Regions from separate parts of the Priestia sp. 10L35 genome, predicted to be linked through region 4. Evidence: riboswitches for the same ligand, from Rfam matches in the RefSeq annotation. Region 4 holds a riboswitch; each other region holds the start of a gene.
The links. A riboswitch is a leader RNA that binds a small molecule or an ion and turns the genes downstream of it on or off. The one in region 4 is predicted to bind S-adenosylmethionine.

Region 1 (3,235 bases), on a different contig from region 4:
TTTCATACTTTATTCTCATTATAAAGTGAAACAGCAAGAAGCTAAACCCGTTACCATCGTGTTTTTACTCATTTACGTAAGGAGGTCATTTCATGGGTATTTTATTATTCATTTTATTATGCGGAATTGAAATTGGAGGAGCGGCTTATGCACTTAAACAGAACGAGACGCTTTGGAAGGAGTTAGATGATGAAAAGCCGACTGATTTTTTTAAACAGTAAAAAACCCTTAAAAAGAACATTCTTTTTAAGGGTTTGATATTACGCAGCTTCTTTAGATGACTTTGACTTTTTATTTAAACGAGGAAATCCAATTACAATTGCAATGATCCCGCAAACCGCTGTTAACATTGGGTAGAATGTTAATGGAATAATCTCAATCGGTGAAACTTTAGCAAATCCTGCTGCGAGAAGCATTTGTGCGCCGTAAGGGATAAGCCCTTGAACGCTGCATGAAAACAAGTCAAGCAGACTGGCTGATTTACGATTATCAATTGAATACTTATCAGAGATTTCTTTTGCTAACGGACCTGCCGTAATAATTGAAATCGTGTTATTAGCCGTTGCTAAATTTGTTAAACTTACCAGTCCAGCGATGCTGAATTCTCCGCCTTTTTTTGTTTGAATGCGTCGTGTTAATAAATTCAATAAGAACTGAATACCGCCATTATAGCGAATAAGCTCAACCATTCCGCCGATTAGCAGAGATAAAATAATTAACTCTGACATTCCGCCAATACCTTCTGTCACAGTTTTAGCAAGAGAAGAAAGCGTGTAGCTTCCGTCAGCTAATCCAATCACGCCGGCTAGCACAATTCCTCCGGTTAAAATGCTTAATACGTTTGCACCAAATATGGCAGCAACGAGTACGCCGACATAAGGCAAGATTTTAAACCAGCTAAAATCCTTAATTTCTACTGATGATGTATTGCCTAGCGTCATTACAAGCAATAAAATTACCGTAACAATCGCTGCAGGAAGGACAATAAAAAAGTTTACTTTTAATTTATCTGACATATTTGTTTTTTGCGTACGAACTGCTGCAATGGTTGTATCAGAAATTATCGATAAATTATCTCCAAACATTGCACCACCAATAACGGCAGCAATGGCCAATGTAATGGATACATGCGCTTGCTCACTGATTCCTACAGCAATAGGCCCTAGCGCAGCGATTGTTCCCATTGATGTTCCCATCGAAATGGAAATGAATGCGCCAATAACAAAGATTCCGACTACCACTAAGCTTTGCGGAAGCACAGAAAGCGCTAAGTTTACCGTTGAATCAACAGCTCCCATGCCTTTAGCAACTTGAGAAAAAGCACCTGCTAAAATAAAAATAAGCACCATAATAATGATATCAGGATGCCCTGCTCCTTTAGCAAAACGCTCCACTTTTACATTAAGTGAATCTTTGCGGTTCATAGCCAGCGCCACGATGGCTGCAATGATAATGGCTACTAATACAGGCAGCTTATAAAAATCTCCCGTTATAATTCCTGATCCGACAAACAGGACTAAAAAGACGCCCAGCGGTAACAGCGCCCAGCCGTTTCCTTTTTGTTGTTCCATTCTTAACACCTCTTGTTTACGTAATAAAAAAAGACCTCTTCTTATTGATAAGAAGAGGTCTCTTATTTGTATCATAAGATTACCCTTCTCATCTTCCAAACGAAACATCGTCTGCTGGATTTGGCACCGCACTGCGTACAGCCAGTTGCCGAGACATCATAGGGCCAGTCCCTCCGTCTCTCTTGATAAGAAGTTTATAGTTGTTTTAAAAATAGTCTTTCACTACTGTAATCTCTTTTTATTTAATTGTCAAATGCTATTTTAGAAAAATATATAGTGCGAAAATTCTCACATCAATTAGCTACGTCTCGTTTTAAAAACGCTGCCCATGCCACGCCCATAAAGAAGACAAAATGCGCAACTAAGATGAAAATGGAAAATGGAATCGTCATGCCGTCAAACATCGTCTTCATTCCGTCCATATACTGCACAAAGTTTGTGTTGGCGAACAGTAAAAATTTTCCCCACCATAAACCAAACTGTGATACTAGTCCTGTTACTGCTTTTGCCCCGATACTTACGACAATAGCCAGACTGGAAGCAAGCGCGCTGTTTCTGAATAAAGACGACAGCATGAATGCAAATGTCATCATCATAAACGTTTCCATATACGCGCTGTCATACGTAAGCGTAATGTTTTTAAGCAGCTGCGCATCTCCTTCTAGACTGGTAAAGCCAAAGAACAATGCTCCCCATACAAACGAAAAAAGCAAATAGCTCAGTAAATAATACAAGCTAATTAAAATGAGGGTTATGTACTTGGATGCTAAAATCGTTGAACGTCTAGCAGGGCGAATTAAAAGAAGCTTAATGGTACCTGCTTCAAACTCTTTTGCAACCATTGACCCTCCAACAGCAAGCGCGAAAAATTGAACGAGAATCAGCATACCTGAACTAAATGACAGGAAGTTCAAAATGTTGTCTTCTGTTCCTGCACTGTTTGCTACTTTCTTCATTAAAAGAGCCATACAAAGAGTTAAAATACCGATTGTAATAAACGTGACTTTTGTACTTCTTTTATGAAACCATTTCATATGTTCATTTTGAATTAGCTTAAGCATGGTGCTCTCCTTCCGTAACGGACATAAACGAATCTTCAAGCGTCTCATACACAGGAGTGATTCGGTAGACTAAAATATCGCTGTCCACTAATTTTTTATTCACAGCTGGAATTTGTTCTTTTACAATCGCCACGTCGATACTATGTGATCTCATCGTTACTTCAAATTCTTGTGATAAAAGATCCGCTGCTTTTTGCGCATCAGACACTTCAAATTCTACGTACGTTCCTTGATCTTGACGATTTGGAGATAGATCTTGAATGGCTTTTAACTCACCGTCTTGAATAATGCCAACGCGGTCACATAGTGCTTCTACTTCTTTTAATAAGTGGCTCGCGATTAAGATCGAAATTCCTTCTTCCCTGCAGAGGGTTTGTAAATATGTACGAAATTCTCTCATTCCCGCTGGGTCTAGACCGTTTGTTGGTTCGTCTAGTAAAAGCAATGCAGGCTTATGTAAAATAGCTTGAGCTACTCCTAAACGCTGTCTCATCCCAAGAGAATACGTCTTCACTTTTGCATGAATGCTGTTTTCAAGCTTTACTAAAGCAATCACTTCATCCAAGCGTTCTGATGTGATCCCTTCATGCATATTCGCAAAGT
Region 2 (3,235 bases), on a different contig from region 4:
GTTTCCAAACGCAATATCAAGCTGCAAACACGTAATTTTTACACTCACTTTATCATCCGTCCTTTTTTTAGTAGTTGAAAAAAATGACTTTACAAGTTGAGTATTACAATATATTATTTGTGACTAGAATTTCAAGAATTTTTTGAGAAGGTGTGCGATGATGAAACAATTTGAGCAATCGGAACTATTAAAAAGTTTACCAAAACAATTTTTTGCATCACTTGTAGGCAAGGTAGGAAAAGTAATGGCCCAAGGTCACGACGTTATTAACTTAGGGCAGGGAAATCCTGATCAGCCTACTCCTTCACATATTGTAGAAACACTGCAAAAAGCAAGTGCTAATCCTATGCATCATAAATATTCTCCGTTTCGGGGGCACCAGTTTTTAAAAGAGGCCGTTGCGACTTTTTATAAACGAGAATATGGCGTTGATGTGGATCCTGAAAAAGAAGTAGCTATTTTGTTTGGCGGGAAAGGTGGACTTGTAGAAATCCCGCAGTGCTTATTAAACCCTGGAGATACGGTGCTGGTTCCGGATCCTGGGTATCCTGATTACTGGTCTGGAGTAGAGCTTGCAAAAGCCAAGATGGAAGTGATGCCGCTCACGGCTGAAAATCATTTTCTACCCGTATACGAAGAGATAAGTGAACGTGCTAAAGAACAGGCAAAGCTCATGTTTTTAAACTATCCGAATAATCCTACTGGTGCAGTGGCAACGGCAGAATTTTTTGAAGACACCGTGGCGTTTGCTGCCAAGCACGATATTTGTGTGGTACACGACTTTGCTTACGGAGCAATTGGATTTGATGGTAAAAAGCCAATCAGCTTTTTACAGACTCCTGGTGCAAAAGAGACGGGAATTGAAATTTATACTCTTTCTAAAACGTATAACATGGCGGGATGGCGAGTTGGATTTGCTGTAGGAAATGAAAGTGTTGTAGAAGCTATTAATCTTCTTCAAGATCATATGTATGTCAGTCTATTTGGGGCGGTTCAAGAGGCAGCCGCCGCAGCTCTGGTGGAATCTCAACAATGTGTGAATGATTTAGTTAAGCGCTATGAATCTAGACGCAATACCTTTATTCAAGGGCTTCGAGAAATTGGTTGGGATGTTACATCTCCAGCAGGCTCCTTTTTTGCATGGCTAAAAGTTCCTGAAGGATATACTTCCGAACAGTTTTCAGATTTACTTCTTGAAAAAGCCCACGTTGTAGTGGCGCCTGGTGTAGGCTTTGGAACATATGGTGAAGGCTATGTGCGCGTAGGAATGCTGACGGATGAAGAGCGCATGAGAGAAGCAGTATCTCGAATAAAAAAATTAAATTTATTTTAAAAACGCATTGACAATCCTTTTTGAGTTGGCTTAATATGTAAGAAGTTAACGAGATTAATAACCGATAAATCCTAGCGGTATTTTGTATTTAGTATATAATCTACGAATTTAAATTAAATAAATAGCAACTTTCTTATTAAGAGTAGGTGGAGGGACTAGCCCGATGAAGCCCGGCAACCGACTTAACGCATGTTAAGCACGGTGCTAATTCTTGCAGCAGCAGCTGAGAGATAAGAAGAGCAACGAAAGCCTCTTCTTAATCACAGAAGAGGTTTTTTTTATTAACGATATTAAACAGCAAGGGAGTTTTTAGCATAATGAGCGAAATCGTTGCAAGCTACTTACTACATGATAATAAAGGGAATTTTCATAAAAAAGCGGAAGGAATCGCTTTAGGACTAACCGTCGGCTCATGGACAGATCTGCCGCTTTTAGATCAACAGCAGCTTCAAAAGCATAAAGGGCGCGTCGTGTCCGTAACTGAGCTTCAAGATTGCGAACGTGTAAACGGATATTTAGGCGGAGAAATTAAGCAGGCTATTGTCAAAATTGCTTATCCAACTGCCAACTTTTCAAGAGATTTACCGGCTATTTTAGTTACGGTTTTCGGAAAACTATCACTTGATGGAAAAGTGAAATTATTAGACTTGAATTTTCCTGATGAATTATTAGCTGAATTCCCAGGACCGCGCTTTGGAATAGAAGGTATCCGAGAGAAACTAGGCGTTTATGACCGTCCGCTTGTGATGAGTATTTTTAAAGGCGTGATTGGAAGAGGTATGACGTACTTAACAACTCAGCTGCGTGAGCAAGCGCTTGGCGGAGTGGATTTGGTTAAAGACGACGAGATTTTGTTTGATAGTGAACGAACACCTTTTGAAGCTCGCGTTACAGAAGGGAAAAAAGTACTGAATGAAGTATACGAAAAAACGGGACACCGCACGCTGTATGCTGTTAATTTAACGGGACGAACGTTTGAGTTAAAAGAAAAAGCGAGAAAAGCAGCTGAGCTAGGAGCCGATGCTCTTTTATTCAACGTATTTGCTTACGGGTTAGACGTACTGCAGGCACTTCGAGAAGACGATGAAATTAACTTGCCGATTATGGCACACCCAGCTGTTAGCGGAGCGCTTACGCCATCAGAGTTTTACGGTTTTTCAAATTCATTGCTGCTTGGAAAGCTATTGCGTTTAGCCGGAGCAGATTTCTCACTGTTTCCATCACCATACGGAAGCGTAGCGCTTTCTCTTGAAGATACGACAGGCATTGCCTACGAATTAACGCGTCCTGTATACAAATATAAGCAGTCTTTCCCGGTTCCTTCAGCAGGAATTCATCCTGGAATGGTACCGCAGCTTGTGAAGGACTTTGGAATCGACAGCATTATTAATGCAGGAGGCGGAGTTCACGGTCATCCAGACGGAGCTATCGGAGGAGGAAAAGCCTTCCGTGCGGCGATAGATGCAGTACTCTCTCATCAAACACTAGCCGAAAAAGCTGAAGAATCAAAAGAGTTGCAAAAAGCTTTGCAACTATGGGGAACAGTAGAGGTGAAAGCATGACATCGTTAAAAATCTTTTGTGACTTTGATGGAACAATTACAAATAGCGATAACATTATTGCTATTATGAAACAATTTGCTCCTCCGGAGTGGGAAAGTATTAAAGACGACGTGTTGGCACAGCGCGTCTCCATTCAAGAAGGAGTTGGGCAAATGTTTGCCTTGCTCCCAGTGGAATTAAAAGAAGATATTATTTCTTATATTTTAGAGACGTCTGCTATTCGAGATGGATTTGATGATTTTATTGCCTATACAAAAGAACACCATATTCCGCTTTATATTGTAAGCGGAGGAATTGACTTTTTTGTAAAACCACTTTTGGGAAATCGAGTTGCAGAGGA
Region 3 (3,235 bases), on a different contig from region 4:
CCCGCCTATGAGTCTATTACGAGGCTACTTTCAAGGTAACCAGTCTATGGGACCGTCCGCGCTAAGTACGATTATTGAACAAATAGTGCGAGTGTTGTTCATTTTAGCAGGAGCATACGCTGTTATTCACCTTTTTCATAGCACAATGACAAAAGCTGTTGGAATCGGCACGTTTGGAGCGTTTATTGGAGGCGTAGGGGGAATTGGGATTCTTGGAGCGGTTTATTTGAAGCGCAAGCGGTTGATTATGAAAGAAGTGAACAGCGGAAAGAATAATAAGTCCGTTTCGTTCTCTTCAATGTCCAAAGAGCTTGTAACGTACGCCGTTCCGTTTGTATTAGTTGGTTTAGCTATTCCTATCTATCAAAATATTGATACGTTTACGATTAACATGCTCTTTCAATCAATAGGATATGGACAAGCTAAAGCTGAAACGATCAACTCCGTTATTGGATTAGCCCAGATTTTGGTGATGGTGCCAGTATCGTTAGCGACTGCCTTCAGCATGTCACTGATTCCGGGCATTACGTCTTCCTTTGTGCAAGGAAATTTACGGGAAGTAAAAGGGGAAATTACAAAAACGCTGCAGCTGCTGTTATTTTTTACTCTTCCTGCTGCCGTGGGGCTTTGTTTATTAGGCAAGCCGGTATATATGATGATTTTTGGAGAAAAAAACAGTCCTGAAATCGGTGGAATTGTTTTACAATGGTACGCGCCTGCTGCCATTTTATTTGCTCTTTTTACAGTAACAGCCGCAATTCTCCAAGGAATTAATCAGCAAAAGAAGCTAATTTTAGGCTTGGGCTTAGGAATTGTTGTGAAGATAGTATTAAACGTACTGCTGGTTTCAAGCTTAAGAGAAATTGGACCGGTTGTCGCGACTTACGGAGGGTATGGTGTATCGGTTATATATAACTTTTATTTAATTGAAAAATCCATTTCTTACCGAGTTCAATCACTGGGACAAGCTGCGTTGACACCTGTTTTATTAGTAAGTGTAATGTCAGCCGCTGTGATTATCGGCAATTATACTTCTCACTATTTTTTAGAAAATAAGCTGTCTGTATCTTCACTTGCGATGAGCACATCTTGTATTTCAATTGCTTTAGGTGCTGCCGTGTATCTAGGGCTTGGCGTAAAAACAAGTTTAGGGCAATCCGTTGTATTAAATAGAAGAAAAAGAATGTAAAGGAGAGAAAGTAGTGTCAAAGCGATTTGTACTAACCGTGGCGGCTGGAGGGTGTATAATAATTTCCGGCGCGCTGCTGCTATTAAATTGGGAAAGATTGTTTGGAGATTATCGTCCCGTTCAAACAGCAACAGCTGTATTCAAGCTAGAAGTGGGAAGTCAAGATGTAGCGAGGACTACAGATTCAGATGATGCTCTTCACTATATGGTGAAAAAAGGACATTTAGATGAATATATTCATATGATGAATGAAAAAGGCTATATGTTAAAAGAAAAAGATATTGATCATAACCGACTTGTTTTTAACGATGGACAAGAGGATGAGCAAATTTATTCTAAGCGCTTTGCCAAGAAGTATACGATGATTGATGGAGAAGGGTAAAGGTTTTACATGGTATTTTAGTCTACTAAAATCTTATAACCCTACCTGTTTTTAAAGTTTTTTTGCGGAAAAGAAAAATAATATTGACAATTATGACAAAAAGCTTAATACTGACTTTATTACATAAAACAAATACAATTTGTTTCCTTATCAAGAGAGGTGGAGGGACTGGCCCTGTGAAACCCGGCAACCGCTGTCTATGACAGAATGGTGCCAAATCCTTAAGAGTGTACTGCTCTTAGAGATAAGGAAGAAGCTGAAACAAAGCTCTTCCTTATTTATTTAAGGAAGGGCTTTTTATGTATAAAAAACAATGAGGTGATAATTTGAACAAAGCAGACCGTATCAAACGAATGAAAACACCAGAAATTGATCCAAGGTATGAAGGACGAGTGCCTCCGGGTCAGGTAGTAACGGAGCGCTTTCCGATTTTACATGAAGGCGACGTGCCGGAGTATAACTTAGAGGAGTGGACGCTTCGAGTGTTTGGATTAGTAAACAAAGAAGTGACGCTTTCGTATCAAGATATATTGGACATGCCGCAAACAACGGTGAAATGTGATATTCACTGCGTAACGAGATGGACAAAGCTTGATAATGAATTTACGGGCGTGCTGTTTACAGACTTTTTAAAAGCAGTTGGCTTGGAGTTAAAAAGTAAATACATCATGCTACATGGAGATAATGACTATACGTCAAACATTGAGGTAAAAGATTTACTGAGAGACGATATTCTTCTCGCTCATTCCTTTAACGGAGAGCCGCTTACAGCTAAGCACGGATATCCGCTGCGATTGGTTGTTCCGCATTTGTACTTTTGGAAAAGTGTTAAATGGCTTCGAGGCTTTGAAGCTATTGATGAAAATCATCCTGGCTTTTGGGAGCAAAACGGCTTTCATCTTAGAGGAGATCCGTTTAAAGAAGAGCGTTTTTCTGGAGAAGATTTAGGCATTCCAGAAGATGAGTGGGTACATAAAGACTATGATTAATGAAAATGCCTATGCGTGTGCATAGGCATTTTGTCAGCGCTGCCGGTTTAATTCCCACACAACGTGGCGAAGTTCAGGCAAAATCAGCTTGGTCATAGCTAGACGAACAGCACCGCTTGATCCTGGTGTAGAAAAAACGGCTTTTTCGTTAATCGTCCCGGCAATTGCCCGGCTCATAATTGCTGCGCTGCCAATGTCTTCGGTGTAGCTCAGCATGCGAAACAGCTCGCCAAACCCAACGATTTCTTTATGAATCAGCGCTTGAACGGCTTCAATTGTGACGTCTCGTTTTGTAATGCCAGTCCCGCCGTTTGTGAGAACAACGTCAATGTCCTCAGCACTGCATCCGGCAAGTATCGCTTGTTGAATCGACGTTTGGTCGTCTTTTACAATTTCATAGGAAGCGACCTGCATGTCGTGTTCTTTCAGAAGTTGGATCATTAGCGCGCCGCTTTTATCGGTTTCTTTTGTGCGTGTATCTGATACCGTAATGACTTTGCAGCGAACGGGCTGTGTTGCTTTGGCTTTATGTTCATGTACGCTCATTATGTACCTCCTTTACGCTTCCGTACGCTTGTAGTCACCGTTTTTGCCGCCAGATTTTTCAAGCAGATACGTTTCGCCGATAATCATGCCTTTATCAATGGCTTTACACATATCATAAACGGTTAGAGC
Region 4 (3,235 bases):
CTTGTTCTAAAATTTCAGCATGAGGCGTATTAGATGCACCCACAACAATTTTCTTTTCATCTTTTGATCCATTGTTAGATCCACATGCAGCTAATCCTACTACTAGCGCAGATGTTAGTGCTAAAGCCGAAAGCCATTTTTTCATAATAAATAATCCTCCCTTTATCTTTTATCAATTTTTGCAGTAATCGCATCTCCAATAAGTTGGATAATAAATACAATAATCAAAATTAAGATCGTAGCAGCTAGCGTTACATCATTATGACTGCGCTGGAATCCTTCTAAATATGCAAGATTCCCAAGACCTCCAGCTCCAATCACACCCGCCATTGCCGTATAGCCGACTAGCGCAATCGTCGTTACCGTCAAACCAGAAATTAAAGCTGGCAGCGATTCAGGTAACAGCACTTTAAAGATAATAGTGCTTGTTGTTGCTCCCATTGATTTAGCAGCTTCAATAACACCTTTATCAATTTCACGCAGACCAATTTCTACAAGACGCGCATAAAATGGTGCTGCTCCCACAATTAAAGCAGGTAACGCTGCATTAGCGCCTAAAATACTTCCTACCAATGCTTTGGTAAATGGAATCAGTAAAACAATTAAAATAATGAATGGAATGGAACGAAAGATATTTACAACTGCTGACACAATGGCATATAAAGGTTTGTTTTGCCAGAGCTGTCCTTTGGACGTTAAAAATAAAAGCAAGCCCAATAAAATACCTAGAACAAACGTGGCTATAACTGAAATAGCCGTCATATATAGTGTTTCATTTGTCGCTTGAATAAAATCATCTAAAATAACGTTCGGAAATAGTTTCTCAAGCATTTGTCATTACCTCCACTTCTACCTGCTGCTCATGAATGTATGCAATGACTTTTTCAACTTCTGTTAATTCTCCGTCTAAATGAACGAACAACGTCCCGTATGAACCTGTTTGTGTATGAGAAATCTTTCCTTGCAAAATATTAATCGTTACATCAAACTGTTTTAAAATCGTTGTAATGAGCGGTTGCTCTGCTTTTCCGCCAACAAACGTCAGCTGAATAATTTGCCCGCTTGGATATAACCCCTGTACTTGTTCAATTGTTTCAAACGTTTCTTCTGGTTCAGAAATCTGTTGAACGAATCGTTTTGTAATCGGCTGCTTAGGTTTTCTGAATACTTCTAGCACTTGTCCTTCTTCTACCACTGCCCCATTTTCCATAACGGCTACCCGATGACAAATTTTACGAATAACGTGCATTTCATGAGTAATCAATACAATGGTTAACCCTAGCTTCTCATTAATATCTACTAACAGATCTAAAATGGAATCTGTCGTTTGAGGATCAAGCGCTGATGTTGCTTCATCACACAGCAATACTTTTGGGTTATTGGCTAGCGCTCGAGCAATACCAACACGCTGCTTTTGTCCACCGCTAAGCTGTGATGGATAAGCATTTTCACGCCCTTCAAGCCCGACTAACTTGATAAGCTCGTCTACTCGTTTCATTCTTTTTTCTTTTGAGATCCCTGCTATTTCTAACGGAAAAGCAATATTTTCTCGCACCGTACGCGACCACAAGATATTAAAGTGCTGAAATACCATACTAATTTCTTGTCTAGCTTTTCTGAGTTTTCCGCCTTTAATTTTTCCAATATCATTACCTGCTACTTCTACCGTTCCTGTCGTTGGTGTTTCTAACCCGTTTAGCAAGCGAATTAAAGAACTTTTCCCCGCTCCGCTATAACCAATAATTCCGTAAATTTCACCTTGGTTAACGGTTAGATTCACATTATCAACAGCTGTTATTTGACCACTTTTGGCCTGATAAATTTTTGTAACGTCTGTTAATGTAATCATATTTCTTCACCTTCTTTAGTAAAAACTTAATTATGTTAGGTTGCCCTATAGGATGAAAAAGCCGTAAAACAATTTTCCCCATCAAAAAAGCCTCTCTGCGCATGACAGAAAGGCTCGATATTTAATCCTTTCTCTCATCTTTCAAAGCGCATAGCTTTGCAGGAATTGGCACCATTTCAGTTAGTCTGACGGTTGCCGGGTTTCACAGGGCTCAGTCCCTCCACCTCTCTTGATAAGAGTTCGCAACAATTATTTTGTTTTTGGGAAATATTCATTCATTTATGAACATTCATGAGTGTGATTTTAGCATGTGTCAGATAGGCTGTCAACAGATTTTGTTCTTGGGATAATATCCCAAGATTCCAACAGCCCCAACGGTTCACTCTCTTTCAATTTCTTCATTTTAAACAAACGTTTGATTATCGAAGCTCTTCAAGTACGTGCTCGATGGAATGAAACGCATAGAGTTTTTTTACCATTTCGCCATTTTTCACTTCAATCAAACAAGGTACACTTTCAATTGAAAATATTTCTGCTTTTGAAGGCATATAATTTAAATTGCTCATTCCGATGGTCACACCGGGCAGCATCGCTTCTGCTACGGTTAACATTTTTTTTGCCAGCTGACATGTCCCGCAAAAAGGTGTATGGAAAAAGATAAACGTTCTTTGTCCTTCTTTTAACTGATCGTCAAGCTGTTTTTCGCTCCATTCTTGCATGTTGCTCATTCCTTTTATGTTAAAAATTCTGCATTAACATCGATATTGGCACTCAGTAATACTGTTGCTATGTGATGTCTAGGGGCGGCAGCAACCTCTCGGTACATTTTATCAATATATAGATGCTCTGCTTCCGGAAGCTCTCGTTTAAATTGTTTTCTTAGCTTATTCCCTGAATCATCAGAGTCAACAAGTATGTATACCTCTTTGTTAAACGTACAGTCAATAATTTCATCCAGCTTTGATAAACTAATCGTACCGTTTGTACAGATAATTTCAATTGGTTCTCGAATGATATCTTGGATACGCTTTTTATCTGATTTTCCTTCGACAATAATTACTTTTTCAATTTCAATTAGCCCCATTTTCATCACCCATAATCGTCAGTTGTATAGTAACATCATTTCTTTATGCTATACAATATTCGTTAATGTATCACAGTTCACCTGTTTTTTAAAAGAAATTTGCAAGAAAGAACTGTTTTAAAAAGCAGCTTAGGCCATATTGTTTCCATAAGACAAGAAAAACAGTGGCAGTTGCCACTGTTTAGCACCATCCTGCTTCTTCGTCGCAGTCTGTATATTTTTGCGTTTCACCTTGTTTTTGTACATCCGTATATTGATAGAACTTATTATTTTCTTGCGAATAACCTTCTTCAAAGCGGTAT

Region 1: linked by a shared signal. The riboswitch ahead of AC1DEF_RS08915 (Na+/H+ antiporter NhaC family protein) and the one ahead of AC1DEF_RS21805 (methionine ABC transporter ATP-binding protein) in region 4 are both predicted to bind S-adenosylmethionine.
Region 2: linked by a shared signal. The riboswitch ahead of mtnW (2,3-diketo-5-methylthiopentyl-1-phosphate enolase) and the one ahead of AC1DEF_RS21805 (methionine ABC transporter ATP-binding protein) in region 4 are both predicted to bind S-adenosylmethionine.
Region 3: linked by a shared signal. The riboswitch ahead of AC1DEF_RS05570 (sulfite oxidase-like oxidoreductase) and the one ahead of AC1DEF_RS21805 (methionine ABC transporter ATP-binding protein) in region 4 are both predicted to bind S-adenosylmethionine.

What each region holds. Positions count from the first base shown of each region.
Region 1 covers NZ_JBFTKA010000002.1:579,402-582,636, forward strand. The annotation lists gene AC1DEF_RS08910 (hypothetical protein) at 93-221, shown strand; gene AC1DEF_RS08915 (Na+/H+ antiporter NhaC family protein) at 261-1,571, opposite strand; SAM riboswitch class I at 1,657-1,763, opposite strand; gene AC1DEF_RS08920 (ABC transporter permease) at 1,865-2,632, opposite strand; gene AC1DEF_RS08925 (ABC transporter ATP-binding protein) at 2,625-3,235, opposite strand, start outside.
Region 2 covers NZ_JBFTKA010000004.1:310,017-313,251, reverse strand. The annotation lists gene AC1DEF_RS17200 (carbon-nitrogen family hydrolase) at 1-48, opposite strand, end outside; gene AC1DEF_RS17195 (pyridoxal phosphate-dependent aminotransferase) at 161-1,333, shown strand; SAM riboswitch class I at 1,464-1,570, shown strand; gene mtnW (2,3-diketo-5-methylthiopentyl-1-phosphate enolase) at 1,651-2,895, shown strand; gene AC1DEF_RS17185 (2-hydroxy-3-keto-5-methylthiopentenyl-1-phosphate phosphatase) at 2,892-3,235, shown strand, end outside.
Region 3 covers NZ_JBFTKA010000001.1:1,075,048-1,078,282, forward strand. The annotation lists gene AC1DEF_RS05560 (putative polysaccharide biosynthesis protein) at 1-1,189, shown strand, start outside; gene AC1DEF_RS05565 (hypothetical protein) at 1,203-1,571, shown strand; SAM riboswitch class I at 1,716-1,822, shown strand; gene AC1DEF_RS05570 (sulfite oxidase-like oxidoreductase) at 1,898-2,560, shown strand; gene AC1DEF_RS05575 (MogA/MoaB family molybdenum cofactor biosynthesis protein) at 2,594-3,106, opposite strand; gene moaC (cyclic pyranopterin monophosphate synthase MoaC) at 3,119-3,235, opposite strand, start outside.
Region 4 covers NZ_JBFTKA010000006.1:301,367-304,601, reverse strand. The annotation lists gene AC1DEF_RS21815 (MetQ/NlpA family ABC transporter substrate-binding protein) at 1-145, opposite strand, end outside; gene AC1DEF_RS21810 (methionine ABC transporter permease) at 163-831, opposite strand; gene AC1DEF_RS21805 (methionine ABC transporter ATP-binding protein) at 824-1,849, opposite strand; SAM riboswitch class I at 1,981-2,088, opposite strand; gene AC1DEF_RS21800 (thioredoxin family protein) at 2,269-2,568, opposite strand; gene AC1DEF_RS21795 (toprim domain-containing protein) at 2,583-2,933, opposite strand; gene AC1DEF_RS21790 (YusG family protein) at 3,115-3,235, opposite strand, start outside.